2 regions of the Sedimentibacter sp. MB35-C1 genome follow, and region 2 is predicted to be linked to the other one. Evidence: a T-box and tRNA genes for the amino acid it is inferred to sense, from the RefSeq annotation. Region 2 holds a T-box; the other holds one or more tRNA genes.

Region 1 (14,954 bases), 1.5 Mb from region 2:
TAGCCCTTTCTATCTTGACCTGTTTGTCATTGTTATGTCTTCATAACATTTTTTTTGGTTAAATTGTATTTGTTTTTTAAAATTTGAATTTAACTTTTCTCAATGTCTCGCAGTTTCATTCTCCAATTTTTTTGCTCCTTATGGTCGCATAAATTGGGAATTCATTGCGAATGTCTTACCATCAATTTTTTTCTTCCTACGGTCGAAAAAATTGGGTAAGGCATCTTCTCTTTTTTTCCTATGCAATTTTCAAAGTTCTGTGGTTTTATACTGTATCCTTCAGTCTTGCTTTACTTTTGTTTAAAGCAAGCAATAAAACAGCATAAGTCCTTTAGTTCTCCTTAGAAAGGAGGTGATCCAGCCGCACCTTCCGATACGGCTACCTTGTTACGACTTCACCCCAGTCATTGATCCTACCTTCGGCGCCTGCCTCCTTGCGGTTAGCTCAGCGACTTCGGGTATTACCAACTTCCATGGTGTGACGGGCGGTGTGTACAAGACCCGGGAACGCATTCACCGCGACATTCTGATTCGCGATTACTAGCAACTCCGACTTCATGTAGGCGAGTTGCAGCCTACAATCCGAACTGGGATCGGTTTATTGGGATTTGCTCCGGATTGCTCTTTCGCTTCCCTTTGTACCGACCATTGTAGCACGTGTGTAGCCCAAGACATAAGGGGCATGATGATTTGACGTCATCCCCACCTTCCTCCGATTTATCATCGGCAGTCTCTTTAGAGTGCCCAGCTTTACCTGCTGGCAACTAAGGATAAGGGTTGCGCTCGTTGCGGGACTTAACCCAACATCTCACGACACGAGCTGACGACAACCATGCACCACCTGTCTCCCTTGCTTCCGAAGAAGAGAGTACATCTCTGCACTGGTCAAGGGGATGTCAAGCCTTGGTAAGGTTCTTCGCGTTGCTTCGAATTAAACCACATGCTCCGCTGCTTGTGCGGGTCCCCGTCAATTCCTTTGAGTTTCAGTCTTGCGACCGTACTCCCCAGGCGGAGTGCTTATTGTGTTTACTTCGGCACTGACCATCGCTGGCCAACACCTAGCACTCATCGTTTACAGCGTGGACTACCAGGGTATCTAATCCTGTTTGCTACCCACGCTTTCGTGACTCAGCGTCAGTTACAGTCCAGTAAGCCGCCTTCGCCACTGGTGTTCCTCCTAATATCTACGCATTTCACCGCTACACTAGGAATTCCGCTTACCTCTCCTGCACTCAAGTAATACAGTTTCAAATGCTAACTATGGTTAAGCCTTAGCCTTTTACATCTGACACATACTACCGCCTACTCACCCTTTACGCCCAGTAAATCCGGACAACGCTCGCCCCCTACGTATTACCGCGGCTGCTGGCACGTAGTTAGCCGGGGCTTCCTCCTTGGCTACTGTCATTTTTTTCTTCACCAAGGACAGAGTTTTACGATCCGAAAACCTTCTTCACTCACGCGGCGTCGCTGCATCAGGGTTTCCCCCATTGTGCAATATTCCCCACTGCTGCCTCCCGTAGGAGTCTGGACCGTGTCTCAGTTCCAGTGTGGCCGTTCACCCTCTCAGGCCGGCTACTGATCGTCGCCTTGGTAGGCCTTTACCCCACCAACTAGCTAATCAGACGCGAACTCATCCTATACCTCTAACGATTTGACTCATCAACCATGCGGTCATCAAGTGTTATATGGTTTTAATCCCGGTTTCCCGAGGCTATTCCTTTGTACAGGGCAGATTGTTCACGCGTTACTCACCCGTCCGCCACTAAGTATATTCCGAAAAACATACTTCGTTCGACTTGCATGTGTTAGGCACGCCGCCAGCGTTCGTCCTGAGCCAGGATCAAACTCTCGTTTTATATTCTTGCTCAAGATAGCGCTTAGCTTATCTTTGTCTTTCTTTACTTTGGTTCTTTAGTTCTTTTTTTCTTTGAACTCTCAAAGGTTTCTTATGCTGTTTTATTGTCTAGGTTCTTCGCTGTTTTTTGCGACAGCTTGAATAGCTTATCACATCTTGTCAATGTTGTCAACTATTTTTTTTGCTTCATTTCTGAATAGCTTTGTTAGTTTACCATAATCATTTCTGAATGTCAATTACATTTTAAAATATCTTATAAATTTTTGTTTTTATATAAATTATTAAAAAATGGTGCCCAAACGCGGAATCGAACCACGGACACGGAGATTTTCAGTCTCCTGCTCTACCGACTGAGCTATCTGGGCACAATGGGCCTTCAAGGACTCGAACCTTGGACCTACCGGTTATGAGCCGGGCGCTCTAACCAACTGAGCTAAAGGCCCAAAACAAATTGTTTTGGTATGGTGGGCTTAGATGGACTCGAACCATCGACCTCACGCTTATCAGGCGTGCGCTCTAACCACCTGAGCTATAAGCCCGCTTTAAGTATCGGGGCGGCAGGATTTGAACCCGCGGCCCTCTGGTCCCAAACCAGATGCGCTACCAAACTGCGCTACGCCCCGTTAATGGCGGAGAGGGTGGGATTCGAACCCACGCGGGCTTACACCCAAACGGTTTTCAAGACCGCCTCGTTATGACCACTTCGATACCTCTCCAATAATGATCCATCGGCGATTCGAACGCCGGACACCTTGATTAAAAGTCAAGTGCTCTGCCTGCTGAGCTAATGGATCGTATTAATTTTGCTGAGTGACCCATCAGGGACTCGAACCCTGGACACCCTGATTAAGAGTCAGGTGCTCTACCAGCTGAGCTAATGAGTCATATTAAAATTTAAATGGTGCACCCAGGAGGATTCGAACCCCCGGCACACGGATTAGAAGTCCGTTGCTCTATCCTACTGAGCTATGGGTGCTCAGTATTTTTATTGTGTTAAATCCTCAAAATTTTCTTTTAAATATTATGGAGCTGGTGGGAGGACTTGAACCCCTAACCTACTGATTACAAGTCAGTTGCTCTACCAATTGAGCTACACCAGCATATATAATTGTTTTACGCCAATAAATTACTTCTTCGACTATACTTCTTTTTTTTAATGGCGACCTGGAAGGGGCTCGAACCCTCGACCTCCAGCGTGACAGGCTGGCATTCTAACCAACTGAACTACCAGGCCGCTTTTGCAGTTAATCACTGCATTTGACCTACCAACACTTTTCAGAAAAATCTGATTAATGAAGTTAGGACTTAAGTGGAAACTATAGGGCTCGAACCTATGACCCCCTGCTTGTAAGGCAGATGCTCTCCCAACTGAGCTAAGCTTCCATATTTTGCAGTCTCATTCACCAATTTTTCTGCTCCTTACGTCACAAAAATTGGGAATTCGTTACATATGACCTACCATCCATTTTTCAGAAAGAAACTCTGAAAAATGGGGTTAGGGCATCATGACCCTACCGGGACTCGAACCCGGGTTATCGCCGTGAAAGGGCGGTGTCTTAACCGCTTGACCATAGGGCCTTATTGTACATTCTCGTTCAAAAATTTTGAACTTGCTGCCAATGACCTACCATCATCTTTTTCCCAATATTAATTGAAAAAATGGGTTAGGGCATCTTGATAGCGGCGAACGGATTTGAACCGCTGACACTGCGGGTATGAACCGCATGCTCTAGCCAACTGAGCTACGCCGCCATATTTCAATAACACAAGTGTACTTTAAAGTGTTATTTGAATGCTCAGAAACGCTTAGTCTTGAGCTTAATTACTTTTGGTAGCGGGAGCTGGATTCGAACCAACGGCCTCCGGGTTATGAGCCCGACGAGCTTCCAACTGCTCTATCCCGCGAAAATTCATTGATGCCGAAGACCGGACTCGAACCGGTACGAATTTGAGGTTCGCAGGATTTTAAGTCCTGTGCGTCTGCCAATTCCGCCACTTCGGCTTTGTATCTTTGTTGGCTCCGAGGGTGGGGCTCGAACCCACGACCTACCGGTTAACAGCCGGTTGCTCCACCATTGAGCTACCTCGGAATAACCCGGCGACGTCTTACTTTCCCAGGCAGTTGCCCGCCAAGTATCATCAGCGCTGAAGAGCTTAACTTCCGTGTTCGAGATGGGTACGGGTGTGTCCTCTTCGCTATTGTCACCAGATATATAAAAGTTCTTTCAGAACTTTCAAAATCGCATAGGAATTTTTAGATTAGACATTTTTGCGCAGTCTCATTTACCAATTTACTTGCTCCTTGCGTCGCATAAATTGGGAATTCGTTGCGAATGACCTACCTTCAATTTTTTTCTCCTTTTAGTCGAAAAAATTGGGTTAGGGCATCTTTGAGGTCAAGACCTCGACCTATTAGTATTGCTCAGCTGAATGCATTGCTGCACTTACACATGCAACCTATCAACCCGTTAACATATCGGGGGTCTTACTCACTTGCGTGATGGGAAATCTTATCTTAGGGCTAGTTTCGCGCTTAGATGCTTTCAGCGCTTATCTAATCCAGACTCAGCTACTCAGCTATGCCACTGGCGTGACAACTGATGCACCGGCGGTCTGTCCATTCCGGTCCTCTCGTACTAGGAACAGCTCCCTTCAAATTTCCTGCGCCCACGGCGGATAGGGACCGAACTGTCTCACGACGTTCTGAACCCAGCTCGCGTGCCTCTTTAATGGGCGAACAGCCCAACCCTTGGGACCTGCTTCAGCCCCAGGATGAGACGAGCCGACATCGAGGTGCCAAACCTCCCCGTCGATGTGGACTCTTGGGGAGATAAGCCTGTTATCCCCAGGGTAGCTTTTATCCGTTAAGCGATGGCCTTTCCACTCGGTGCCACCGGATCACTAAGTCCAACTTTCGTTCCTGCTCGAGATGTCTCTCTCGCAGTCAAGCTCCCTTCTGCCTTTACACTCTTCGCACGATTTCCGACCGTGCTGAGGGAACCTTTGAGCGCCTCCGTTACTCTTTCGGAGGCGACCGCCCCAGTCAAACTGCCCAACTGACAGTGTCCATATACCGGTTCACGGTATCATGTTAGAAATTCAGTAACAATAGAGTGGTATCCCAACGTTGGCTCCACCGATACTGGCGTACCGATTTCTCTGCCTCCCACCTATTCTGTACAATTGCTACCGAATTCCAATGTCAGCCTGCAGTAAAGCTCCATGGGGTCTTTCCGTCCTGCCGCGGGTAACTCGCATCTTCACGAGTACTACAATTTCACCGGATCTATTGTTGAGACAGTGCCCAAATCGTTACACCTTTCGTGCGGGTCGGAACTTACCCGACAAGGAATTTCGCTACCTTAGGACCGTTATAGTTACGGCCGCCGTTTACTGGGGCTTAAGTTCAAAGCTTCTCTTTCGATGACTTCTCCCCTTAACCTTCCAGCACCGGGCAGGTGTCAGCACCTATACTTCATCTTTCGATTTAGCAGATACCTGTGTTTTTGGTAAACAGTCGCTTGGGCCTGTTTTCTGTGGCCCTTCTAAGCTCCAACAGTTCTGTCTTCACTCTGAAGGGCACCCCTTCTCCCGAAGTTACGGGGTCATTTTGCCTAGTTCCTTAACAATAGTTCTTCCGCTCATCTTTGGATTCTCTCCTTGCCTACCTGTGTCGGTTTACGGTACGGGCACCTTCTTGCTCGATAGAGGCTTTTCTTGACAGTGTGGGCTCAGCTGCTTCACTACTTATTTTCGCTCCCATTCGTATCTCAGGATTGACGTTACGGATTTGCCTGTATCGTCTCCCTACTTACTTAGACGCACTTTTCCAGCTGTGCGCCAGCTTACCCTCCTGTGTCACCCCATTTCTCAAACGCTTAAAGGTGGTACTGGAATTTCAACCAGTTGTCCATCGCCTACGCCTTTTGGCCTCGGCTTAGGTCCCGACTTACCCTGAGTGGACGAGCCTTCCTCAGGAATCCTTAGGCTTTCGATGGGTGAGATTCTCACTCACCTTTCGCTACTCATGCCAACATTCTCTCTTCTGTACAGTCCACGACTCCTTTCGGTAGTGCTTCTATCCGTACACAATGCTCCTCTACCGATGTCGTAAATCTCTTCATTCGCTCAATTTTGATTTTAGCCCCGTTAGAGCTTTTCAAAAATCCTTCCTTTTTATCTATTTTAATTAATGAAGGATTTTGAACTGAGATGTCCTCAGTTATCGTTTCATTGAACAGATGAAGAGCTTTACGACATCCCACAACTTCGGTAATAGATTTTAGCCCCGGACATCTTCGGCGCAAAACCACTCGACCAGTGAGCTATTACGCACTCTTTTAATGAATGGCTGCTTCTAAGCCAACATCCTGGTTGTCTGTGTAGTTTTACATCCTTTTCCACTTAATCTATATTTTGGGACCTTAGTTGGTGATCTGGGCTGTTTCCCTTTTGACTATGAAACTTATCTCACATAGTCTGACTCCCTAGCAACATATATATGGTATTCGGAGTTTGATAGGTTTTGGTAACGTATAACGCCCCTAGACCATTCAGTGCTCTACCCCCACTATACTTACTTGAGGCTAGCCCTAAAGCTATTTCGAGGAGAACCAGCTATCTCCGGGTTCGATTGGAATTTCACCGCTATCCACACGTCATCCCGTAGCTTTTAAACGCTAATGGGTTCGGTCCTCCACCAGATTTTACTCTAGCTTCAACCTGCACATGGATAGGTCACCCGGTTTCGGGTCTACAACATACAACTTTCGCCCTTTTCAGACTCGATTTCTCTTCGGCTCCTAACCTTTGGTTATTAACCTTGCTGCATATTGTAACTCGTTGGCCCGTTCTACAAAAAGTACGCGGTCACACTTTTGTGCTTCCACTGTTTTTAGGCTCAGGGTTTCAGGTTCTTTTTCACTCCCCTCCCGGGGTTCTTTTCACCTTTCCCTCACGGTACTATTCTCTATCGGTCACTGGGTAGTATTTAGCCTTGGGAGGTGGTCCTCCCTGCTTCCCACAAGATTCCTCGTGTCCCGTGGTACTCTGGATCATATCCTCGCTTCAAACTGTTTTGCTTACGTGTCTATCACATTCTTTGGAGGAGCTTTCCAGCTCTCTTCGGCTACAGTTTTCTGTCTCTTTGATATGTCCTCAACCCCAAGTATTTCTACTTGGTTTGGGCTCTTCCGCTTTCGCTCGCCGCTACTTACGGAATCATTTTTTATTTTCTCTTCCTAAGGGTACTTAGATGTTTCAGTTCCCCTCGTTCCCCTCATACAGCTATTTATTCACTGTATGATACATAAGGTTTACCTTATGTGAGTTTCCTCATTCGGATATCTGCGGATTATCGGCTGCTTACGCCTCCCCGCAGCATTTCGTAGTTTGCCACGTCCTTCTTCGGCTCCCAGTGCCAAGGCATTCGCCCTTAGCCCTTTCTATCTTGACCTGTTTGTCATTGTTATGTCTTCATAACATTTTTTTTTGGTTAAATTGTATTTATTATTTAAAATTTGAATTTAACTAATGTCTTCTCTTTTCATTTTCCTATGCAATTTTCAAAGTTCTGTATCGCTTTAACTTTGTCGTTAAAGTGGTGGAGATAAGGAGATTCGAACTCCTGACCCCCTGCTTGCAAGGCAGGTGCTCTCCCAGCTGAGCTATACCCCCACATTATTTGGTTTTAAAAAGAGCCACTTTATACTGTTAGCTCAACAGTCTTATTTAAAATACATAATTTTTATTGTTTTTAAATAAGCAATAAAACAGCATAAGTCCTTTAGTTCTCCTTAGAAAGGAGGTGATCCAGCCGCACCTTCCGATACGGCTACCTTGTTACGACTTCACCCCAGTCATTGATCCTACCTTCGGCGCCTGCCTCCTTGCGGTTAGCTCAGCGACTTCGGGTATTACCAACTTCCATGGTGTGACGGGCGGTGTGTACAAGACCCGGGAACGCATTCACCGCGACATTCTGATTCGCGATTACTAGCAACTCCGACTTCATGTAGGCGAGTTGCAGCCTACAATCCGAACTGGGATCGGTTTATTGGGATTTGCTCCGGATTGCTCTTTCGCTTCCCTTTGTACCGACCATTGTAGCACGTGTGTAGCCCAAGACATAAGGGGCATGATGATTTGACGTCATCCCCACCTTCCTCCGATTTATCATCGGCAGTCTCTTTAGAGTGCCCAGCTTTACCTGCTGGCAACTAAGGATAAGGGTTGCGCTCGTTGCGGGACTTAACCCAACATCTCACGACACGAGCTGACGACAACCATGCACCACCTGTCTCCCTTGCTTCCGAAGAAGAGAGTACATCTCTGCACTGGTCAAGGGGATGTCAAGCCTTGGTAAGGTTCTTCGCGTTGCTTCGAATTAAACCACATGCTCCGCTGCTTGTGCGGGTCCCCGTCAATTCCTTTGAGTTTCAGTCTTGCGACCGTACTCCCCAGGCGGAGTGCTTATTGTGTTTACTTCGGCACTGACCATCGCTGGCCAACACCTAGCACTCATCGTTTACAGCGTGGACTACCAGGGTATCTAATCCTGTTTGCTACCCACGCTTTCGTGACTCAGCGTCAGTTACAGTCCAGTAAGCCGCCTTCGCCACTGGTGTTCCTCCTAATATCTACGCATTTCACCGCTACACTAGGAATTCCGCTTACCTCTCCTGCACTCAAGTAATACAGTTTCAAATGCTAACTATGGTTAAGCCTTAGCCTTTTACATCTGACACATACTACCGCCTACTCACCCTTTACGCCCAGTAAATCCGGACAACGCTCGCCCCCTACGTATTACCGCGGCTGCTGGCACGTAGTTAGCCGGGGCTTCCTCCTTGGCTACTGTCATTTTTTTCTTCACCAAGGACAGAGTTTTACGATCCGAAAACCTTCTTCACTCACGCGGCGTCGCTGCATCAGGGTTTCCCCCATTGTGCAATATTCCCCACTGCTGCCTCCCGTAGGAGTCTGGACCGTGTCTCAGTTCCAGTGTGGCCGTTCACCCTCTCAGGCCGGCTACTGATCGTCGCCTTGGTAGGCCTTTACCCCACCAACTAGCTAATCAGACGCGAACTCATCCTATACCTCTAACGATTTGACTCATCGACCATGCGGTCATCAAGTGTTATATGGTTTTAATCCCGGTTTCCCGAGGCTATTCCTTTGTACAGGGCAGATTGTTCACGCGTTACTCACCCGTCCGCCACTAGATTTACCTTTTCACTTAGCTCTCGAATTTCAAGTGTGTTGTCACTTGGGTTTAGCGTGAAGCACAAATGTGCAACTCACTGTTTTTCTACATCTTATTATATTGTGCACTTTTGTGCTTGTTGTAGATGTTCGAGCTCTCAGTGAAAAAGTAAATCTCGTTCGACTTGCATGTGTTAGGCACGCCGCCAGCGTTCGTCCTGAGCCAGGATCAAACTCTCGTTTTATATTCTTGCTCAAGATAGCGCTTAGCTTATCTTTGTCTTTCTTTACTTTGGTTCTTTAGTTCTTTTTTCTTTGAACTCTCAAAGGTTTCTTATGCTGTTTTATTGTCTAGGTTCTTCGCTGTTTTTTTGCGACAGCTTGAATATCTTATCACATCTTGTCGATGCTGTCAACTGGTAATTTCTTACTGCGTCTTATTGTTAAGTTCAGTTTGCCATCTGCTTTTTTATCGAATATGTACTATCATATTTTAATTTCATATGTATACACAACTCGTTTTTCTTGAGACAGCTTTAATAGCTTATCAGTTCAATTTGATTTTGTCAAGAGTTTTTTTCCCAACATTTTTCTTAATTTCTTCATGCTTCGACAGCTTTGTTAGTTTATCACAATACTGTTTCATTGTCAATAAAATTTTTATCTGTTTTAACCTGTCTTTTCATTTTGTTTCAAACGGCTGAAGCACTTTTATATTTTAGCTCAACAACTTATTCATGTCAATCCCTTATTTTTCTTTTATACTACTTTTTATTATTACATTTTTCATAAAAAGTACACCTGAAATGCAATTTTATATTAGCATTTACAGGTGCGTCTGATTATTATCTTATACTTACTTTCTGTACAATTCTTCCTTGATACTTAATGCAACTGAATCATAAGGGTTAATTTTCAATGCTGTTTGAATGTCTTCCTTAGCTCTGTCCAATTGATTATTATACATTAATGCAACCGCTCTATTGCAAAACACTTCACAATTTCCAGGATCAATATTTAATAAATCTGTAAAAATCTCGGCTGCTTCCACATATTTTTTCCTGCAAAGCTTGCACAATCCAAGCTCATTCAATGCATCCTTCTGTTCATGCTCTAATTTAAGCACATTTTCAAAGTATGTCTCAGCTATATCGTATTGTCCCAGCGCTCTATATGCAAGGCCTATAAAAAACAACAGATTCCACCATGTTCCAAGTTGTTTGACTAAAGGAAGCAGAAGCTCCAATCCCTCTTCCGGTTTTTCTTTTAATACAAGATTATACCCTTTTTCATAATCAACATACGGCTTTAGCTGTATTAATTCATTTCTTATTTCATCTATTCTCAAAGGGTCATCCTCGGTTTCCTGGTGCTTATTCCAAATAAGTTCTGCTTTAACATATTGCTGACTTCTTTTATAGTAAAACCCGAGTTTATAAAGTGATAGTGTAAATTTTTCATCATAGTCGAGGCATTTTTCAAAGTATTTATTTGCTTCTTCTAAAAAAATTTGGCCTTTCTTCGCTTTATTTTCTTCGTTATATTTCAAGCCCATTTTTTCTAGGGCAGATGCATAGACAAAACAACTTTTTTCATTTTCTTCTAAATTCACCAATGCTTTGCCATAGACAACTCCTCTTTCAGATTCTTCTTCATCAAATTTATTTATACAATAAATAATATATGGTTTCAAATCAAAATTAAATTTTTCCAGCATTTTAATGTACTCATCCATAAGCTCAAAATTAATATCTGAGCCGGCAATATATATAATACCGTCTATGATGTTACTTAGTGTAATGCCGTCTACTTCATCCTGTTTCTTAATATCTGCCAAAAGATTTTGTACCCTTACAGGAACAGGCAGTTCTTTGTCTGGGCTATATATATTATTTTTAAATGTTATTGATGCGCCTTTTTTTATAGTAATAAAAGAAATATCATTTCTTATTTTTTCATAAAACTCTTGAAAAAATTTATCTTTTTTGTTCATAGTTCATTTCCTCCAATAGTTCATTTATTATATACGTATCGCATCTGTTAAAAATATTATCCTTTTCTTTATATACAAATAATGTGGCCTTATTACCTATATCTACTAATCTAAATTCATTTGCTATTTTTTCCTTTGCCTCTTCTCCAAAATACTTTTCTTTAAATTTATTGTCATATGCCAGCTGCTTTTTTATAATTTTGTATTTGTCTTCCGAATTTCTATTTAGATAGTCTGGTATATCTTCATAATGATTATTAAGCACATAATCATATTTTAAGCATTCTGTGAATTCATCCGTCAAGTATCTATTATAGTCCATATATTCATACAATATTTTATAAAGCTTTTTTCTGCTGTGCGCCATTTTATATAAACTCTGATGTTTCCAGTAAAGGCTAAAATTTTCATAAAATTCAAATGCTGATTTAGCAAAATTATTTTTCAGTATATAATTAAGCGATTTTTCAAAATACTTTTCATTGTAATATTTATCAACTAGTTCCTCAATGTTTTTTAGTTTCAAGAGATCTATAGCAGAAATATACTTCGTGCATATGACTTCATACGGAGATGTTCTTCTGTATCTTATCCCATGTTTTTCAACATCTGAATATATCTTTGTTCCTTTTAACACTTTTAAAAATCCTAGCTGTATTTTTTCAGCCCTCATTCTATGTATTCCGTCAAATGACTTCTTAAATGTTTCATAGTTTTCATACGGAAGCCCTGCTATTAAATCGAGATGAACATGTATGTTTTCACCATTTCTTATGCTGTTAATCACTCGTCTCAGCTTTTCTACATCCATATGCCTGTTTATTTCAGCAAGTGTCTCACTATTCAAAGACTGAACACCTATTTCAAACTGAAACATATTGACTGGTACAGTATTAATGTAATGTAAAAATTCGTCATTGATGATATCTGCCGTTATTTCAAAATGAATTGTCATGTTATTATTATTGTTTTCAATGATAAATTCCATAATTTCCATTGCTCTTTTATAGTCGGCATTAAACGTCCTGTCTACAAATTTTATTTGCCTTGCCTTTGTATCTAAAAGTATCTTTAAATCTTTTTTTACTCTTGCAAGAGAAAAATTTCTTATTCTTTTATCTATTGAAGACATGCAAAAGCTACATCTAAAGGGGCACCCTCTAGATGATTCATAATATATAATTTTATCTTTAAAACTTTCTCTTTCTTCATATGGATAATTAATTATATCCAAATTCATAATTGGATCTCTTTGTTTGTTTATTACTACATTTCCATTTTCTCTATAAGCAAGCCCATCTATATTTCTAAAACAGGAATTTTCTTTTTTATATTCAAGCAAAAACTCTCTGAATGTTAACTCACCTTCTCCAAAAATAACATAATCCACATGCGGCTCATTATCCATAAATTTATTAATTTCAAATGAAACTTCTGGCCCTCCGCACAAAATTTCAACGCCTGTTTTTGCTTCTTTTATTATGTATGCCAATTCTTTTATGTATTCTATATTCCATACATATGTTGAAAAACATATTAAATCCGCATTTGCAGAAAACAACTCATCCAGTATGTATTCTTGCTTTTGGTTAATAGTAAACTCTTTTATTTCCATTTCAATTTTATCGTTCTGACAAAATTTCTTCAAGTATCTAACTGCAAGATTAGCATGTATAAATTTTGAATCAAGAGTTATAAGCAAAATTTTCATATGTTCACCTTCATAAGCCCTGACTTATTTCTCAGTATTACTTCATTTTTCCCTCTTTTTATGACCAAGCACTTTCCCAAAAACGGATGAGTGAAGGACGAATATTTCAATAATTCTTTAACATCAGGTATGTTGCAATGTGATACTTTAAGCTTTTCAGGATTTATTATTCCCTTTCTCAGTTTATATAAATATGAAGAAAAACTCGATAATACGGTTTCTTCACTTGTTTCAGTTTTTATTTTTTCTTCTACATTGAATAGATATTGAAGAGATTTAAATTTATCCATCAGTTCATCCGCCATTAACTTGTTTTCTGAAAGCATTTTAATTCTTTCTTTTTCAAATTCTATCAAACTGATTTTATTTACTTTCATATTATTATACTTTAAAAAATCTTTAAAAGAAAAATTGATCAATCTCTCCCTGCACAGTTCAGTCATATTTTCTATATAATCATCTTTGCTTAAATATTCGAAAATTGCAGATGAGAGAATAATTGTATTTAATATAGCTTTTTTGCTTGAAGAATAAAAAAGCGTCGCCCTAAGTGCTTCATTTAATAATACATCCCATTGTGTGTTGGCTATAATTATGGGCATAATTTTATATTCCAACAGTAAATCATCGCATTCTGAAGGCTTTTTATGTTTATAATAGTACTCTAAATTATCATCATTCCCGTTTTTATAGCATGAGAATAGTTCAATTTCTTTTTCATATCTTTCTTTATCAAACATACAGCCAATATTGTCTTCAAATGGCATAAGCGACTTTACTCCTAATATAAATAACTGTAATTTAATATCTGGAAGTTTGTCACCTGAATTATCTTCGTAGCAAAATTTAAGCAAACCATATATTTTTGACAGCATTCTTGCTCCTTAAAAAAAATAGAATCCACGTAATCCGTGGTTCTATTATACATTCTTAACTAAAAATAATAAAGTACCTTTTTATTTCTATGATTTCTTTTCTGTAGATTCCTGCACATAATTTTTTTCGTATTCATATGCGAATTTTAAAACCATGTTCGAATAATCACTGACAGCAGAGTTTTCATTATTGTTATTTTCCATATATTCAATTAGTCCTATTTGTCCTCTGTTATAAGCAGTCAATGCCTTATGCATATCATTATTATATAATTCAACCAGATATGCAATCTGTGTAATTGTAAGTTTTAAATTATATCTTGTTTCAAACAGCTTGTCAGGATCGTAAACATATCCCAAATTCTCTGCAACCGGTTTAGCTGTATTTTCCATAAGTTGTCCAAGTCCTCTTTCCCCTGCCGCACCCTGTGCAACTGGATTAAAGTCGCTTTCTCTTTTAATAACCCCAAGCACTATAAAAGGATCTATATTTTTATTTTTACACTCATTAACAAGAAATTCAGAGTCATCATACTCAAAGTTTGTTAAGCTGCAAATATATTCGATTAATTCTTTTTGCATCAAGAATGAATTTTTTAAATCATATATCATAGCATGTCTTCTAACTATGTCAAATTGATGATCTGACATATCCTCAGCAACAGCAATCATGCTTAAATTCACCATCATAAAATATGATAGTATGCATATAACAAGAAGTACCGCAAAATACTTTTCGCGCTTCATTTTATCACCCTTTCATGTTTGTTAACTAATTATATTTTTACTTTTTACTTAGGTCAACGAAAAAAGATGACATGTATTGTTGAAATGTGGAGCATTATGACAATACAAGGGCGATTTATAAGAAATCAGTTTAAAAAAAGAACAACACTTAGGTTGTTCTTGAATATTGCTCACTATATTACATTCTCTCAGGTGTTTCCATGCCTAAAAGTTCCATACCTTTTTTAAGCACCGTATTAACAGACTTAGTCAATAACAGCCTTGCTTTTTTCACTTCAATATCATCAGTTATTATAGGATTGTCATGATAGAAGCGGTTAAACTCTTGAGCAAGGCCTACAATGTACCTCGTAATGAAGAACGGCTCATACTTATCGTGAGAGCTTAGTACTGCAGCTTTAAATCCTTCAAGCTTTCTGATTACATTGAAGGCTTCCTTGTCGGTTAAAATAGAGTAATCCACATCATCATTAATTTGTGTTTCACTCTTGCGAAGAACACTGCATGTTCTCGCATATGTGTACTGTACATATGGTCCTGTTTCTCCCTCAAAGCTCAGTGTTTTTT
Region 2 (14,954 bases):
GGGTTCCTATTCTCAATCCGCTTGTAACAAATGGGCTTTGAGGGTCATACGGAATAGTGTTTTTGTTTGTTGTAATATGAATTTCGTCAAGCATTTTTTCTGCTTCCTTGCCTGTAAGATTTTTATTTCTTAAATCAACAAGCATTAAATGATTATCGGTACCGCCTGATACTATTCTGAATCCTCTGTTTGAAAGTTCTTGTGATAAAGTCTTTGCATTTGATAAAACCTGTTGCTGATAAGTTTTAAAGCTGTCCTCCATGGCTTCCTTAAAACATGTGGCTTTTGCAGCTATCACATGCATCAAAGGGCCTCCCTGTATTCCGGGGAATATTGCTTTGTCAATTTTTTGAGCAAATTCTTTTTTGCAAAGTATCATGCCGCCCCTTGGGCCTCTCAGAGTTTTATGAGTAGTTGTAGTTACAAAATCAGCATATTCAACCGGATTTGGATGAAGTTTTGCTGCTACAAGACCTGCTATATGAGCCATGTCAACCATAAAATATGCTCCGACTTCATCAGCAATTTCTCGGAATGCTTTAAAATCTATAAATCGTGAATATGCACTGGCTCCTGCAACGATTAATTTTGGCTTTTCACGTTTTGCAATTTCTCTTACTTCATCATAGTCAATAGTTTCGGTATCCTTTTTTACTCCGTAGAAAACAACATTAAAGTATGAGCCGGACATATTTACAGGGCTTCCGTGCGTTAAATGGCCGCCTTGCGAAAGATCCATTCCCAGTATTTTGTCTCCTGGTTTTAGGACTGAGAAGTAAACACCGAAGTTTGCATTTGAGCCTGAATGAGGCTGCACATTAGCATGGTCTGCTCCAAAAATTTCTTTGGCTCTTTCTCTGGCAAGATTTTCAACTTTATCAACAAATTCGCATCCACCGTAGTATCTTTTTGCGGGGTATCCTTCGGCATATTTATTTGTCAAGTGACTTCCCATTGCCTCAAGTACTGCTTCTGAAACAAAATTTTCAGAGGCGATAAGCTCGATGTTTATATTTTGTCTGTTTTTTTCCTCCATCATAGCTTCATAGAGTTCAATATCATTTTGTTTGACTAAATCAAAATTCATAATTATCTCCTAAACGTATTTTCTTGGAAGTCTTTTGCCTAGATTAGTGAGAACCTCATATGAGATAGTGCCTCTCATATTTGCTACGTCCTCTGCAGTCATTGCACCGTCGGTTCCGTCACCGTAAATGATAGCTTCATCTCCGATTTGAGGATTTTTAACCTCTGACAGATCAACCATAAACTGATCCATGCATACCTTCCCTAATATTGGGCATTTAACGCCTTTTATAACAATGTAGCCTTTATTTGATAACAATCTGGAATATCCGTCTGCATATCCTAAAGGAATAGTTCCAACAACAGTAGATTTTTCAGTATGGAACAGATGTCCATAGCCTACGCCTTCTCCTGCTTCTATTGTTTTTACATTTGCTACTTTTGCTTTTAAAGTTACACATATTTCGAATTTCAGTTTTTCCATATCTACTTCATCTGACGGATAGAATCCTGGAAGTATGATTCCGGGCCTTACCATGTCATAATAATACTCAGGCATATCTATTATTGTTGCACTGTTTGCAATATGTTTAATCGGAACAGAAACATTTCTTTTTTCCAACATCTTCATGAAAGAAACAAATCTTGCTGCTTGCTTGTGAGCTGTGGTTTTATCTTTTTCATCTGCCTTCGATTGGTGAGAGAACGCACCTTCGATGCTTATATTTTCCATTTTAAAAATGGCGGCTACTTTATCAGCGTTTTCTTCTGTAGGCAGGAATCCAAGCCTGTTCATTCCGGTTTCAACTTTTATATGTATTTTTGCTTTTTTATTTAATTTTTTGGCAACAGAGTTTAATTTTTCTGCAAGTTCAAAATTATATATTGCCAAAGTTATGTCATTATTTATTGCATCATCGTAAAATTCTTCAGGAGTATAGCCCAGAATCAAAATATCTTTGTTTTTTATTTCTTCTCTGAGTTCTAAAGCTTCGGAAATTACTGCAACGGCAAACATGTCGACACCGTTTTCTAAATACATCTTAGAAAGTTCAACTGCCCCCATGCCATAGCTGTCAGCTTTAACTACGGCACAGATTTTGACATCCGGACCAACAGCCTTTCTTACTTCTAAAAAGTTGTGAATTGCTTTATTTCTGTTGATTTCGACCCAGGCAGGTCTTAACTTTTCGTTCATTTTTTAATATTTCCTCCTAAAATTTACTTACAGTTCAATTATATCAAACCAATTTAATTAAATCAATTAAATGTAAAAAAAATTGAGCGTAAAATTTGTTGAAACTAAAAAATGTGTTTACAATCAATACAATATTTATTATTATTACATAAGGCTATAGATGAGGGATAATTATATGATGGTATTAGAGGATTGTATAGTTAATTTATATTTAGTTAAATTGAAATAAATTTTGTAATATTTATTTATGAGGAGAATATATGAGTGTTTTAGACGTAAAAAATGTAACTCACGGATTTGGAGCACGTGCAATATTGGATAATGTGTCGTTCAGACTTCTAAAAGGTGAGCATGTTGCTCTTATAGGAGCCAACGGAGAGGGAAAGTCAACATTTTTAAATATTATTACAGGTAAACTGATGCCTGACGAGGGAAGTGTCCAGTGGTCAAAAAGAGTGACGGTAGGCTATCTCGATCAGCACTCCGCTTTAAAGCCCGGAACAACAATAAGAGAAAATCTTCGCCTTGCTTTTGACGATTTATTTAAAATGGAGCAGGAAATGATGAAGCTTTATGAGGATATGGCATCCGCGGATGATGAGGAAGTCAGCAAGATGATGGAAGATGCTGCGGATATTCAGACAATACTTGACAGCAGCGGGTTTTATATTATTGATTCAAAAATAGAAGAAGTTGCAAACGGTTTGGGGCTTACGGATATCGGCCTTGACAAGGCTGTTGATGAACTGAGCGGAGGACAAAGGACAAAAGTGCTGATTACAAAACTTTTGCTCCAAAATCCTGTGATATTACTGCTGGATGAGCCTACAAACTACTTAGATGAAAATCATATAAAATGGCTTACAAACTATCTTCAAAATTATGAAAATGCATTTATACTTATTTCCCACGACATACCTTTTATCAACAACGTCTGCAATATCATCTACCATGTTGAAAATTGCAACCTAACAAGGTATGTTGGAAATTATGAGGAATTTAAGAGAATTTATGAGCTGAACAAGCAAAAAGAAGAACGAGAATATGAAAAGCAGCAGAAAGAAATAGAAAGATTAGAGGATTTTATAGCAAGAAATAAGGCCAGAGTTGCTACCAGAGGTATGGCAAACAGCCGTATGAAGCAGCTGGAGAAAATGGATGTGTTGGAAAGGCCCAGAGATAAACCTAAACCATCATTTAGATTTAAAGAAACAAAGGCGCCAAGCAGGTTTCTTATAGAAGCAAAGGAACTTGTTATTGGGTATGATCAACCTTTGACTAACCCCATGAGTTTTCAGGTAGAAAGAAATAAAAAAATTGCTCTTACAGGGGTAAATGGTCTTGGTAAATCAACTCTTTTAAAAACAATACTGGGAATAATTCCTCCTGTAAGCGGCAACGTATCTTTTGGTGAAAATGTGGCATACGGTTATTTCGAGCAGGAAGATTCTAAGAATAACACCAATACTGCACTGGATGAAGTGTGGAGCGAATATCCATCTCTTACAAACCATGAGGTTAGACTGGAACTGGCAAGATGCGGACTGACAACTGAAAATATAACAAGTATGATGAAGGTGCTTTCAGGCGGCGAAAATGCAAAAGTAAGATTGTGTAAAATACTATTGAAGGAATTGAACTTCCTTGTTTTAGACGAGCCAACAAATCATTTAGATACTGAAGCGAAGGATGAATTGGAAAAGGCATTGTCCGAATTCAGGGGAACGGTATTGCTTGTAAGCCATGAGCCGTACTTCTATGAGAGCTTTGTTACTGATGTATGGAATATAGAAGATTTTACGACTAAAATAATTTAGCAGTTATAGATAAACTTTAAGTATAATAAAGGTGCAGACTCAATTAAGAGCAGCACCTTTAGTTTTAGTTAAATATAAGTACCACATCGATTATCCCGTCAAAGCTGCCATATAAATCATACAGCTGTGCGGTTGAACCGGATTTTATGTTTTCTTTTAATCCTATCTTGACGTTCGTAATATTTCCTGATTTGTCTGTTGAGCATATATATACGGCCAAATTTGGAGAATATTCCATATACGTAATACCATCTATCAGGAATTGATTTGTATAAATTTGTGTGATTTTAACTCTGTCGGTTTCTGAAGCTACTTTCTCAATGCTTGTAATAGTTCCATTTGTTATTTCAGCTCTTACATATGCATTTAAAACCAGTGACGTTTTTTTGCCTGCTGTTGATGTGTTTGAGACTGAAAATACATTGCTGTTGTTAAAGAACTGTACATGGCTTGTAGCAGCATCAATTTTTGTGACGCCTTTAATAATGCCGTAAATGGTACCGTTAAATGTCTGAGGAACTTCCGGAGTCACGGTTATTTCACTTTCGGTTTTAATACCTTTGCTTAAATATAATACGTCAATATGTCCGTTATATCCAATAACTGCTTTTCCTACAAGATAAGTATCGAGTTGGTAGGGTTCAAGCAATTGATATTTGCCGTTCGCTTCGTATACTATAAATGAGTCAGATGTAATCCAATACCCGTTTGATAAAGTTTGTGTGCCGGATGTGTAATTGTTGGCAATATATGTCGGTGATGAAACATAATTTATAATTTTCAGAGTTTCGTTTGACACAGGATCAAATTTAACAATATCATTCTTTTTTAGATATGTTTTTTTGATTAAATTATTCTCATCTTCAACAATGGTGACTACGCTTGAATTATCAGCGAGAGAATATGTTTTTGAACTCCCGAATTCGTCTAGTATTTTCACCGCTGCATTTCCGTTTGTGCTGTCTGATGAGGACAGAACTATGCCAAAAGTTGTAGGATATTTTCCATAGCTAAGTATATTAATTTTAACAATATTATTGCTTTTATCCAAAAGTAATTCAACATTATCGTTAACGGAAACCTGTTCTGTGAGTATAAAGTTTTCTCCTGTTTTATAACTTATGTTGTTGACAGTGTAAAATGTGCTGTTGTCTACAGTTTGAATTCCTGTTACCACACCTTCTGTTTGTGTTCTCAAAACATTTATTGTAAGGGAATCTCCCCTGTAAGTATCTTTTGCTTCATAAAAGTATACTACATCATTAGCCTTAATTTCTTCTAAGGTTGATGCATCTCCTGAAATGTGCAGCTTGCTGTAATTGATTTCACCGTTGCTTTTCAGAGGAAGATTTTTACCTGCAAAAGACTTGCTGCCTTCCTTATAAAGACTGCTTCTATCAATTACTGCCACGTCTGTTTCCTTGTAGGCGATTATTCCGATAACATCACCATTAAAGGAGTCATCCTTATATATTACTTTTATTCGGCTGTCGCTTAAATTGCTGAAGCTACTTTTTGCGCCGTTTATTACTATAGGTATGTCCGGAAGCTGGAAAGCTCTGACATTTCCAAAGTCATCAGTAACAAATATAACTTTGTTTGTCAGCAAACTTGTTACGGAGCCGGAAAATTCATTATACCTAGGATTTGTTAAATGAATTGTATTACCGTCAATATCATAATATACATTCCACTTGTTGAAAAGGTAATCAGTATAATCAAAATTTTCTATCTTAAGATCATTTATAGATATTTCCTTTGTTTCTTCTTTCCCTATGTTAGAAATTAATTTTTTCCCCGTGGAAGATACAGTATTATTATCTTTAGTTTTAACCAAATCGCACTCCAGTGCGTTGTAAATCATAAGAGTAATGTCTCTTCTGGAGGCGTATACTTTATTGGTATCAATGTTTTGAAACAAGTTAAGTTCTACAGCCTTTTTATAATAATTAGAAGGCCAAAGCCCTTCTAAAGATTCGTCGCTGTATCCAAGGAGTCTTATTATCATAGTATAAGCTTCCGAAAATTTAATTTTATTATCCGGTCCGTATGTAGTGGGTGAAATTCCTTTTACTATGTTAAATACATTTGCAAGTTCTACATAACTTTCTGCCCAATGTCCGTGCATGTCCTCATAGACAGAGGTCATATTTTTCGAATATTCAGAGTACCCGGCTGCCACCATTACTATCTTAGCCATCTCTGCACGTGTAACATCCTTGTCAGGCTTAAATTCTCCGTCTGGATATCCATGAATTATGCCATAGCCTGACAGAAGGGATACTGCTTCCTGCAAATCGCTGCTTACATCAGGAAAATTTTGTCCATAGACAGTAGTCAGTGAGGAGAGAGCAATTATTAAAATTGTTGCTATCAATAAAAATTTTCTCATTTTTATACACCCTATTTAATCAAATAAAAAAATACTGTATTACAGTATTTTCTAATAATAATTATATAATATAATAAGCAGAGTTACTATTACATTAACATTACAATGGCAAATTTTTACCCTGAATGCTGTCCCTTGATTTTAGCTCTTTATCAATGTCTGAAAGCACTTTAAGTTTATGGAGAGTCCATCGGGGCTCTATTAAATCTGACTTTTTTCCGTCACCTGTTAATCTGTGAATGACAGTATCCGGATGCAAAAGTTCCAGTGCATCACATACAACATCAACATACTGTTCACAAGTTAGTATTTTAAAGTGTGTTTTTTGATAGTACTTTGCCAAGTCAGTGTTGTGTAAAATATGAAGCATGTGAAGTTTTACTCCCCACATATTTTTTTGTGAGATGTGCTTAACTGATTCAAGCATTTCTTTCTTTGTTTCCCCGGGAATTCCAAATATTAAGTGAACTACTGTTCGTATACCGGCAGCTTCCAGGTTGCGGCAGGTTATATCAAACTGTTCTGATTTGTATCCTCGTCTTAGAAATACTGCAGTATTATCATTAATAGTCTGAAGGCCCAGTTCTACCCACAAGAATGTTTTGGAGTTAAGCTCTGATAAAAGGCTCAGTATTTCCGGGCTGATGCAGTCAGGTCTAGTTGCTATGGCTAGTCCTTTGATATCTTCACAGTTAATTGCTTCATAAAATTTTTTCCTCAGGCTTTCAACAGTATCGTATGTGTTTGTGTAGTTTTGAAAATATGCAATATATGCATTGCTTTTCCATTTTTTTGACATAATTTGTTTTTGTTCTTCAATTTGCTCAGGAATAGACTTTTCTTTTTGGGAATTAAAATCTCCTGATCCTCTTTCACTGCAAAAAATACAGCCTTTGCGTCCTATTGTCCCATCTCTGTTTGGGCAGGTAAAGTTACCGTCTATAGACAGCTTGATTCCTTTTTCGCCAAATATTTTTTTCATTTCATAGTCTAATGAATGATATCTTTTATCGTTCCACATATTAAAAATTCACCTTTGTTAATTTGAGTTATGCACAGGCTTCCTAAAATGTTTAAGGAAGTTATACACAAATTTTATGCTTTTTTAGGCAGTTGTCAACAGTTTTATCCACAAATGTGCACAATTTTTATAAAAATCAAAAAAATACATATAAATAAGAAAATATTTGTATAGATTATTTAACGGAAAAATTATCTGAATTCCCATTAAGTTTATAATTCATAAAAGCATCAATTGAAGTTTTTGCAAGAGCAGCAACGGGGGTGGCTAAAAATAAGCCTACAGGTCCAAAAAAACCTCCACCTATTATAATTGCAATAATTATAATAATCGGTTTAATTGAAAGCTTGCTGCTTAAAATTTTAGGGTCAATAACAAGATTATCTATCTGTTGCAATATAAGTATATAAATAAACATTAGAAATCCTTTTTCGGAGTCGTAAAGAACATTTATCAACAGTATTGGAATGCCGCCAATAAAAGTACCGAAGTAAGGGATTATGTTTGTTGCTCCGATAATTATAGAATCAATTACGGGATAGGGCGATTTTATTATATACTTTGATCCGATAAACATTAATATTCCCGATATTATTGAGGAGATTATTTTTCCTGCCAGATAGTTTGATACATTATCATAAAGGCTGTGCATAACTCTGAACATTTCAACGGATGCTTTTTTCCCGAAAATAGTGCAACTTAAACGGAAGGTCCAATTTTCAATTTTTTCCTTATCGACTAAGATGTAAAAAGCAATAATTATAGAAAGAAGCATATTTGCTATAGCAGAAAATATATTTATGACCTTTTCAATTGCAAAATTAAGGAGCCATGACATTAAGTAAGAAAATTTGCTTGTTATTTCAGCAAGATAATTTTGCAGAATCTCATTTTCACTGCCAAAGTCAGATAAAAATTTGCTTGCTTTAAAAAACAATACAGGAATATCTTTCATCAACTGTCTTATGCTTAATATTATATTTGGTGTAATAATTGTAATTATAATTGAAATTATAAAAATAATAAATAAAAAGGTAAATGTAATTGCTGCATGTCTATTTTTTATTTTTAATCTTTTTTGAATAAAGACTAATATGGGATTAAAAATAGAAGCAATAATTATACCTGCAATAATTGGAAAACATACATTAATAATAATTGACAGGCCGTTTTCTAAATAAATGAATCTGAAAACGGAAATGCCTACAACAAAAATAGACAGAAAAATTAAATAATTTTTCAAACAATCACCCTCTTCTGTTAATTAGTATTAAGTATTATAAAAATATATGAATAAATAGAGAGAATTTGCAAATAACTATATTTAGATAATACTTTTTTTATCTTCTTCCAAATCATTAAGCTATCCCGCAATATATAAATTGCGGGATACTTGCTTTTTGGACTTGAAGAATGTTGACGGTATACTGGAGTAGCGGTATAATTATCTTAGTATGAAAGAAAACGATAACTAAGATAGGGAGAATGAGATGAAAAAAGTATTGCTGGGGAATACAGGAATGTATGTTTCTGTCATAGGTTTTGGAGGAATACCAATCCAAAGAGTTGATCAGGAATATGCAACAAAACTTATAATAGAAGCGAAAAACAGAGGAATTAACTTTATTGATACTGCTCAGGGATATACGGTAAGTGAAAAATACATTGGAAATGCACTAAAAGAAGCAGGAAGAGAAAATTTTTACATAGCAACAAAATCTATGAGCTATGACTACAATTCTATGAAAAAAGCTATAGAGAAAAGCTTAAGTGACATGCAGCTTGATTATATTGATTTGTTTCAAGTTCACAATGTGGGCAAGCAGGAGCAGCTTGACATGGTGCTTTCAGAAGATGGAGCACTTAAGGCATTGCTTGAAGCAAAAGAACAGGGACTAATAAAACACATAGGTATAACCGGACACCTTAAGGAACTTATGATGAAAGCAATAGAACATGATGAATTTGAAACAATACAATTTCCTTTTAATCCTGTAGAATCGCAGGGTGTAGAGTTATTTAAAAAAGCACTGAAAAAGAATATGGGCACTATAGCTATGAAACCAATGGCCGGAGGTGCATTTACCAAACAAAAATTATCTTTAAAATATATTATTAACAGTAATCTTATTAATGTTGCAATACCAGGTATGGATTCAATTGAGCAGGTTGTTGAAAATGCATCTGTAGGTGAATGTTCAGAGCCTCTCACAATTGAAGAGCAAGAAGAGTTGAACAAGGAAGTTGAAATTTTAGGAAATGATTTTTGCAGACGATGTGGTTATTGCAAACCATGTCCTGAAGGAATAGATATTCCCAGTGTTTTTCTTTTTGAAGGATATGTTACAAGGTATAATTTGCCAGAGTATGGCAGAAACAAGTATGAAGCTATGCCGATCAAGGCTACCGCATGTGTAAGGTGCAGAAAATGTGAAGGAAAATGCCCGTACAATCTTCCTATTGTGGATAAACTTAAGCATGCTGTAGAAACATTTAAAAATCTATAAGATTAATAAAATCAATTTGTAGGATTACTTAATTCTCAGATTGATTTTTTTATTGTAAGGTTTAATGTGAGTGACAGTACTAAAAGAATAAAAAGAAATTTTCAGGTTATATTAACATTGTTTAGCCAAAAACGAAGAATGTTTTTGGTCAATATGATATAATTTGGCATATTTAAAATCATACTATTTGAAAATTATATTTATGTTTAAGATAATAAAGGTAATTAATATTTAAGGAGAAATTATGACGGAAAAAAAATTCAAATTAGGGTTGATTCCCAGAATTATAATAGGTATTATAGCTGGATTGGTGTTTGGAAGTATTGCGCCACTTTGGTTCAGCAGAATTTTTATTACAATAAGCTCAATATTCGGAAACTTCCTGGGTTTCATCATACCGTTGCTTATACTAGGCTTTGTAACTGCCGGTATCGCTGAACTGGGAACAGGTGCAGGAAAACTTCTCGGCGTAACAGTTGTGATAGCATATGGTTTTACATTACTTTCAGGTATATTTGCATACTTTGTAGGCATTAATATGTTGCCTTCATTTATAGTAAAAGGCGCAGTAGCAGATATAACAGAAGGTACAGCTGCTTTAGAGCCGTATTTTACAGTTGAAATGCCTGCAATAATGCCTGTTGTTTCTGCATTGGTTCTAGCATTTATTCTGGGACTGGGAATTGCCGCTGTAAACAACGACCCTCTCAGAAAAGCTGCGGACGGATTTCAAAAGATTATAACAAAAGTAATTGAAAATATAATTATACCATTGCTTCCGCTCTATATTGTTGGTATATTTATAAATATGACATATACAGGTCAGGTTGCAACAGTATTTTCGGTATTTTGGAAAGTATTTTTAATAGTTATTGCAATGCATTTAATAATAATTATAGTTCAATTTGCTATAGGAACTGCAATTTCAAAGAAAAACTTATTTTCATGCTTGAAGATTCAGATAACAGGCTATTTGACAGCTTTGGGGACACAGTCGTCGGCTGCCACTATTCCGGTTAATATTAGGTGCTCTGAAAGAATGGGTATTTCAAAAGGAATAAGGGAATTTGTCATACCACTTTGCGCAACTACTCATATGTCAGGAAGTACAATTACACTTACTACATGTGCGATGTCTGTAATGCTGTTAAACGGAATGCCTGTGAGCTTTAACCTTTTCTTAGGATTTATAGCAATGCTGGGTATTACAATTGTTGCGGCTCCAGGAGTTCCCGGAGGTGCAGTTATGGCTTCACTAGGTGTTTTGGAAGTAGTTTTAGGATTTACGGAGCCAATGATTGCGTTAATGATTGCATTATACATTGCGCAGGACAGCTTCGGAACGGCGTGTAATGTATCAGGAGATCAGGCAGTTGCAATGATAGTTGACACAATATCTAAATAAAACTCAACCAGAAAATTAAGGTTGCAATGGCTTCCGCAGGGAAGCCATATTAATATATTGCAAGGAGAATAAAATGCGAGATTATGGTGTTTTTGATATTCTTGGACCAATAATGATTGGGCCATCAAGTTCACATACTGCCGGTGCAGCAAGGTTAGCTAAGGTAGCTAGTATTATAGCAGGCGGAGAAATAGTTAAGGCCGAATTTTTGCTTCATGGTTCATTTGCTCAAACGTATAAAGGGCACGGAACAGATAAAGCTCTTGTAGCCGGAATACTTAATATGGATCCATGGGATGAAGATTTAAAAAAGTCATTTGAAATTGCGGCTGAAAATGATATAGAGATAAAATTTACCGAAACAGATTTGGGAGATGTTCATCCAAACACAGTCAAATTTGTTTTGACAAAAAAAGATGGACAAATAACAGAAGTAACTGGAAGTTCTATAGGTGGGGGAAATATTCTAATATTTAATATAGATGGGCAGAATGTTGAATTTACCGGTGAACGCCCTACAATATTGACGCAGCACAGAGATTTGCCTGGAGTTATATCAAAAATATCATCTATTTTATACAACAATAATATAAATATTGCCAGCATGAGAGTTTATAGAAGTGCAAAGGGGAAAATGGCAACAATGGCTCTGGAGACAGATAGCTTAATTTCGGAAAATATAATTACTCAAATCAGAAAAATAGAAGAAATCGAGAATGTTAAAGTCATAAATCCGATTATTGAAGGAGGTAAATGATGTTTGTTTCAAGCGGCACAGAGTTAATAGATTTATGTAAAAAAGAAAATATTTCGATTTGTGAATATGCCATAAGGTCCGAAATCGAAAGATCTGATTTCACAAGAGAAGAAGTCATTGAAAAAATGAGAAAAAGTCTTCAGGTAATGATTGATTCCTCAACAACGGCACAAGAGACAGAAATTAAATCCGTGAGCGGTTTAATCGGCGGTGATGCTTTTAGACTAAAAAAATATGCCGACAGCGGTAAAACTTTGACAGGTGATTTTATGGTGCGAGCAATGGCCAGGGCTATTTCTTCATCTGAAGTCAACGCAGCAATGGGACGAATAGTGGCAAGCCCTACAGCCGGTTCATGCGGAATCCTTCCTGCTGTTATAATTTCTGCAGCAGAAAGGTTAAACAAGTCCGAGGACGACATGATCAATGCATTATTTACTGCATCCGGCGTAGGTATAATAATTGCAAAGAACGCTACATTGGCAGGAGCTGAAGGTGGTTGCCAAGCTGAATGCGGCTCGGCTGCGGCAATGGGATCAGCCGCAGTTGTAGAAATGATGGGAGGAACACCTGAGCAGGCTTTGGATGCTGCGGCAATTGTACTTAAAAATATCCTTGGGCTTGTTTGCGATCCAGTGGCAGGATTGGTTGAGGTTCCTTGTGCTAAGAGAAATATTGCTGGGGCGGTAAGTGCTCTTTCAACAGCGGATATGGCGATGGCAGGCGTAAAAAGCAAGATACCTTTTGACGAAGTTGTATGGGCTATGTACAAGGTAGGAAAGCAGATGCCTCCTGAGTTGAGAGAAACGGCTCAAGGCGGAGTTGCCATAACGCCAACAGGTGAAAAATTAAAAAAAGAAATATTTGGAGATAAGGCTACATATAATAGTAAAATTTAAATAAACTTTTGATGAATAGCCAAATCAAGCTTGACAAATTTGGTCCCTTAGGGTATATTACATTTAAATAAATGACTATGATGGAAAGCAGTAAATAATTTATTGTTTAAGAGAGTCGGTGGATGGTGTGAACCGATACAATTATTATTGAATCCGTTCCGGAGTTTTCAGGGAATTAACCTGGACGTATAAGGGCGATAACTTACTAAGTGATTATACATTTGTATAATAATTAGGGTGGCACCGCGAGTATCTCTCGTCTCTAAATCAGAGACGGGAGTTTTTTTAGTTCTAACTCTGTTTTTCAGATAAATGGAGTAAGTACTTACGCAGCAAAATCCCAATTTGAACGGCCGACAGGGAGTAAACAAATCGGTGATGGAGACTGCGAATTTTATATGGAGGATGTAGTATGTTAGATTTAAAATTTGTAAGAGAGAATCCTGATATAGTAAAACAAAACATAAAAAATAAATTTCAGGATAACAAACTGCCTTTGGTAGACGAAGTGATTGCTTTAGACGTTGAAAACAGGGAAGCAAAATTAAAAGCAGATACATTGAGAGCAGAAAGAAATAAGATTTCAAAAGAAATCGGCGGATTAATGGCAAAGGGAAAAAAGGAAGAGGCAGAAGAGCTGAAGAAAAGAGTTGTGGCAAATCAGGAAGAATTGGCTGCTCTTGAAAAAAAAGAAACAGAATTGGAAGCTAAAATACTCAAAATTATGATGACAATTCCCAACATCATAGATCCTAGCGTTCCATTAGGAAAAGATGACAGCGAGAATGTTGAAGTTGAAAAGTTTGGAGAGCCTTTAACTCCAGATTTTGAAGTTCCTTATCACACAGATATAATGGATAAATTCAACGGCATTGATCTGGAAAGCGCAAGAAAGGTTGCCGGTAACGGATTTTATTATTTAATGGGGGATATAGCAAGACTTCATTCGGCAGTTATCTCCTATGCCAGAGACTTCATGATTGATCGTGGATTTACCTACTGCGTTCCGCCATTTATGATACGCAGCGAGGTGGTTACAGGAGTTATGAGTTTTGCTGAAATGGATGCAATGATGTATAAAATTGAAGGTGAAGATTTATACTTAATAGGTACCAGCGAACACTCAATGATAGGAAAATTTATCGATACAATATTGCCAGAAGAATCACTTCCATACTCATTAACCAGCTATTCACCGTGCTTCAGAAAAGAAAAAGGAGCACACGGAATAGAGGAAAGAGGCGTTTACAGAATTCATCAATTTGAAAAACAGGAAATGATTGTTGTATGTAAACCTGAAGACAGCCCGATGTGGTACGATAAACTGTGGCAGAATACGGTTGATTTGTTCAGAACATTGGATATTCCGGTAAGAACACTGGAATGTTGCTCAGGAGATTTAGCAGATTTGAAAGTTAAATCAGTTGATGTTGAAGCATGGTCTCCAAGACAGCAGAAATATTTTGAAGTTGGAAGCTGTTCTAACCTTGGCGACGCTCAGGCAAGAAGACTGAAAATAAGAATTGCAGATGAAAATAAAAATAAATATTTTGCTCATACATTAAACAATACAGTGGTTGCGCCTCCGAGAATGCTGATAGCATTTTTAGAAAACAACTTGAATGCAGACGGCTCAGTAAATATTCCTGAAGCACTCAGACCGTATATGGGTGGTAAGACTGTTATTAAATGCACAGTTTAGAAAAATATATGAACTAGGCCGCTATACTATGAAAATAAGAGTATAGCGGCTGATTAGTTAAAATATATAAAGCATTATTGCAATTCTAATAATAAGCTAAGTATATAATTAAGCATATGATGAAAATATGACTATTGACAAAAAAGAGATGTTTAGTTAAACTTATATGGAATCTTATTTGGGAAGCGTATCGAAGTGGTCATAACGAGCCGCACTCGAAATCCACTCGG

What was found. The T-box of region 2 lies ahead of serS (serine--tRNA ligase). A T-box ahead of a tRNA ligase gene usually reads a tRNA of that ligase, here a tRNA-Ser.
Region 1: it has a tRNA-Ser gene. The T-box ahead of serS (serine--tRNA ligase) is inferred to sense a tRNA for this amino acid. The anticodon was not compared.

What each region holds. Positions count from the first base shown of each region.
Region 1 is NZ_CP133188.1:2,724,226-2,739,179, forward strand. Features, by position in the region: rRNA gene RBQ61_RS13105 (23S ribosomal RNA) at 1-20, opposite strand, end outside; rRNA gene RBQ61_RS13110 (16S ribosomal RNA) at 346-1,859, opposite strand; tRNA gene RBQ61_RS13115 (tRNA-Phe) at 2,148-2,223, opposite strand; tRNA gene RBQ61_RS13120 (tRNA-Ile) at 2,228-2,301, opposite strand; tRNA gene RBQ61_RS13125 (tRNA-Ile) at 2,321-2,397, opposite strand; tRNA gene RBQ61_RS13130 (tRNA-Pro) at 2,408-2,481, opposite strand; tRNA gene RBQ61_RS13135 (tRNA-Ser) at 2,486-2,574, opposite strand; tRNA gene RBQ61_RS13140 (tRNA-Lys) at 2,580-2,652, opposite strand; tRNA gene RBQ61_RS13145 (tRNA-Lys) at 2,670-2,742, opposite strand; tRNA gene RBQ61_RS13150 (tRNA-Arg) at 2,758-2,834, opposite strand; tRNA gene RBQ61_RS13155 (tRNA-Thr) at 2,883-2,958, opposite strand; tRNA gene RBQ61_RS13160 (tRNA-Asp) at 3,016-3,092, opposite strand; tRNA gene RBQ61_RS13165 (tRNA-Val) at 3,169-3,241, opposite strand; tRNA gene RBQ61_RS13170 (tRNA-Glu) at 3,365-3,436, opposite strand; tRNA gene RBQ61_RS13175 (tRNA-Met) at 3,537-3,610, opposite strand; tRNA gene RBQ61_RS13180 (tRNA-Met) at 3,688-3,763, opposite strand; tRNA gene RBQ61_RS13185 (tRNA-Leu) at 3,776-3,860, opposite strand; tRNA gene RBQ61_RS13190 (tRNA-Asn) at 3,874-3,948, opposite strand; rRNA gene rrf (5S ribosomal RNA) at 3,952-4,068, opposite strand; rRNA gene RBQ61_RS13200 (23S ribosomal RNA) at 4,251-7,313, opposite strand; tRNA gene RBQ61_RS13205 (tRNA-Ala) at 7,459-7,534, opposite strand; rRNA gene RBQ61_RS13210 (16S ribosomal RNA) at 7,658-9,306, opposite strand; gene RBQ61_RS13215 (tetratricopeptide repeat protein) at 9,918-11,054, opposite strand; gene RBQ61_RS13220 (B12-binding domain-containing radical SAM protein) at 11,038-12,765, opposite strand; gene RBQ61_RS13225 (hypothetical protein) at 12,762-13,640, opposite strand; gene RBQ61_RS13230 (transglycosylase SLT domain-containing protein) at 13,728-14,387, opposite strand; gene argS (arginine--tRNA ligase) at 14,566-14,954, opposite strand, start outside.
Region 2 is NZ_CP133188.1:619,501-634,454, reverse strand. Features, by position in the region: gene glyA (serine hydroxymethyltransferase) at 1-1,087, opposite strand, end outside; gene alr (alanine racemase) at 1,097-2,224, opposite strand; gene RBQ61_RS03010 (ABC-F family ATP-binding cassette domain-containing protein) at 2,485-4,041, shown strand; gene RBQ61_RS03005 (S-layer homology domain-containing protein) at 4,106-6,433, opposite strand; gene RBQ61_RS03000 (TIGR01212 family radical SAM protein) at 6,534-7,454, opposite strand; gene RBQ61_RS02995 (AI-2E family transporter) at 7,630-8,697, opposite strand; gene RBQ61_RS02990 (aldo/keto reductase) at 8,945-9,961, shown strand; gene RBQ61_RS02985 (dicarboxylate/amino acid:cation symporter) at 10,206-11,366, shown strand; gene sdaAB (L-serine ammonia-lyase, iron-sulfur-dependent subunit beta) at 11,440-12,123, shown strand; gene sdaAA (L-serine ammonia-lyase, iron-sulfur-dependent, subunit alpha) at 12,123-13,022, shown strand; T-box leader at 13,091-13,289, shown strand; gene serS (serine--tRNA ligase) at 13,435-14,724, shown strand.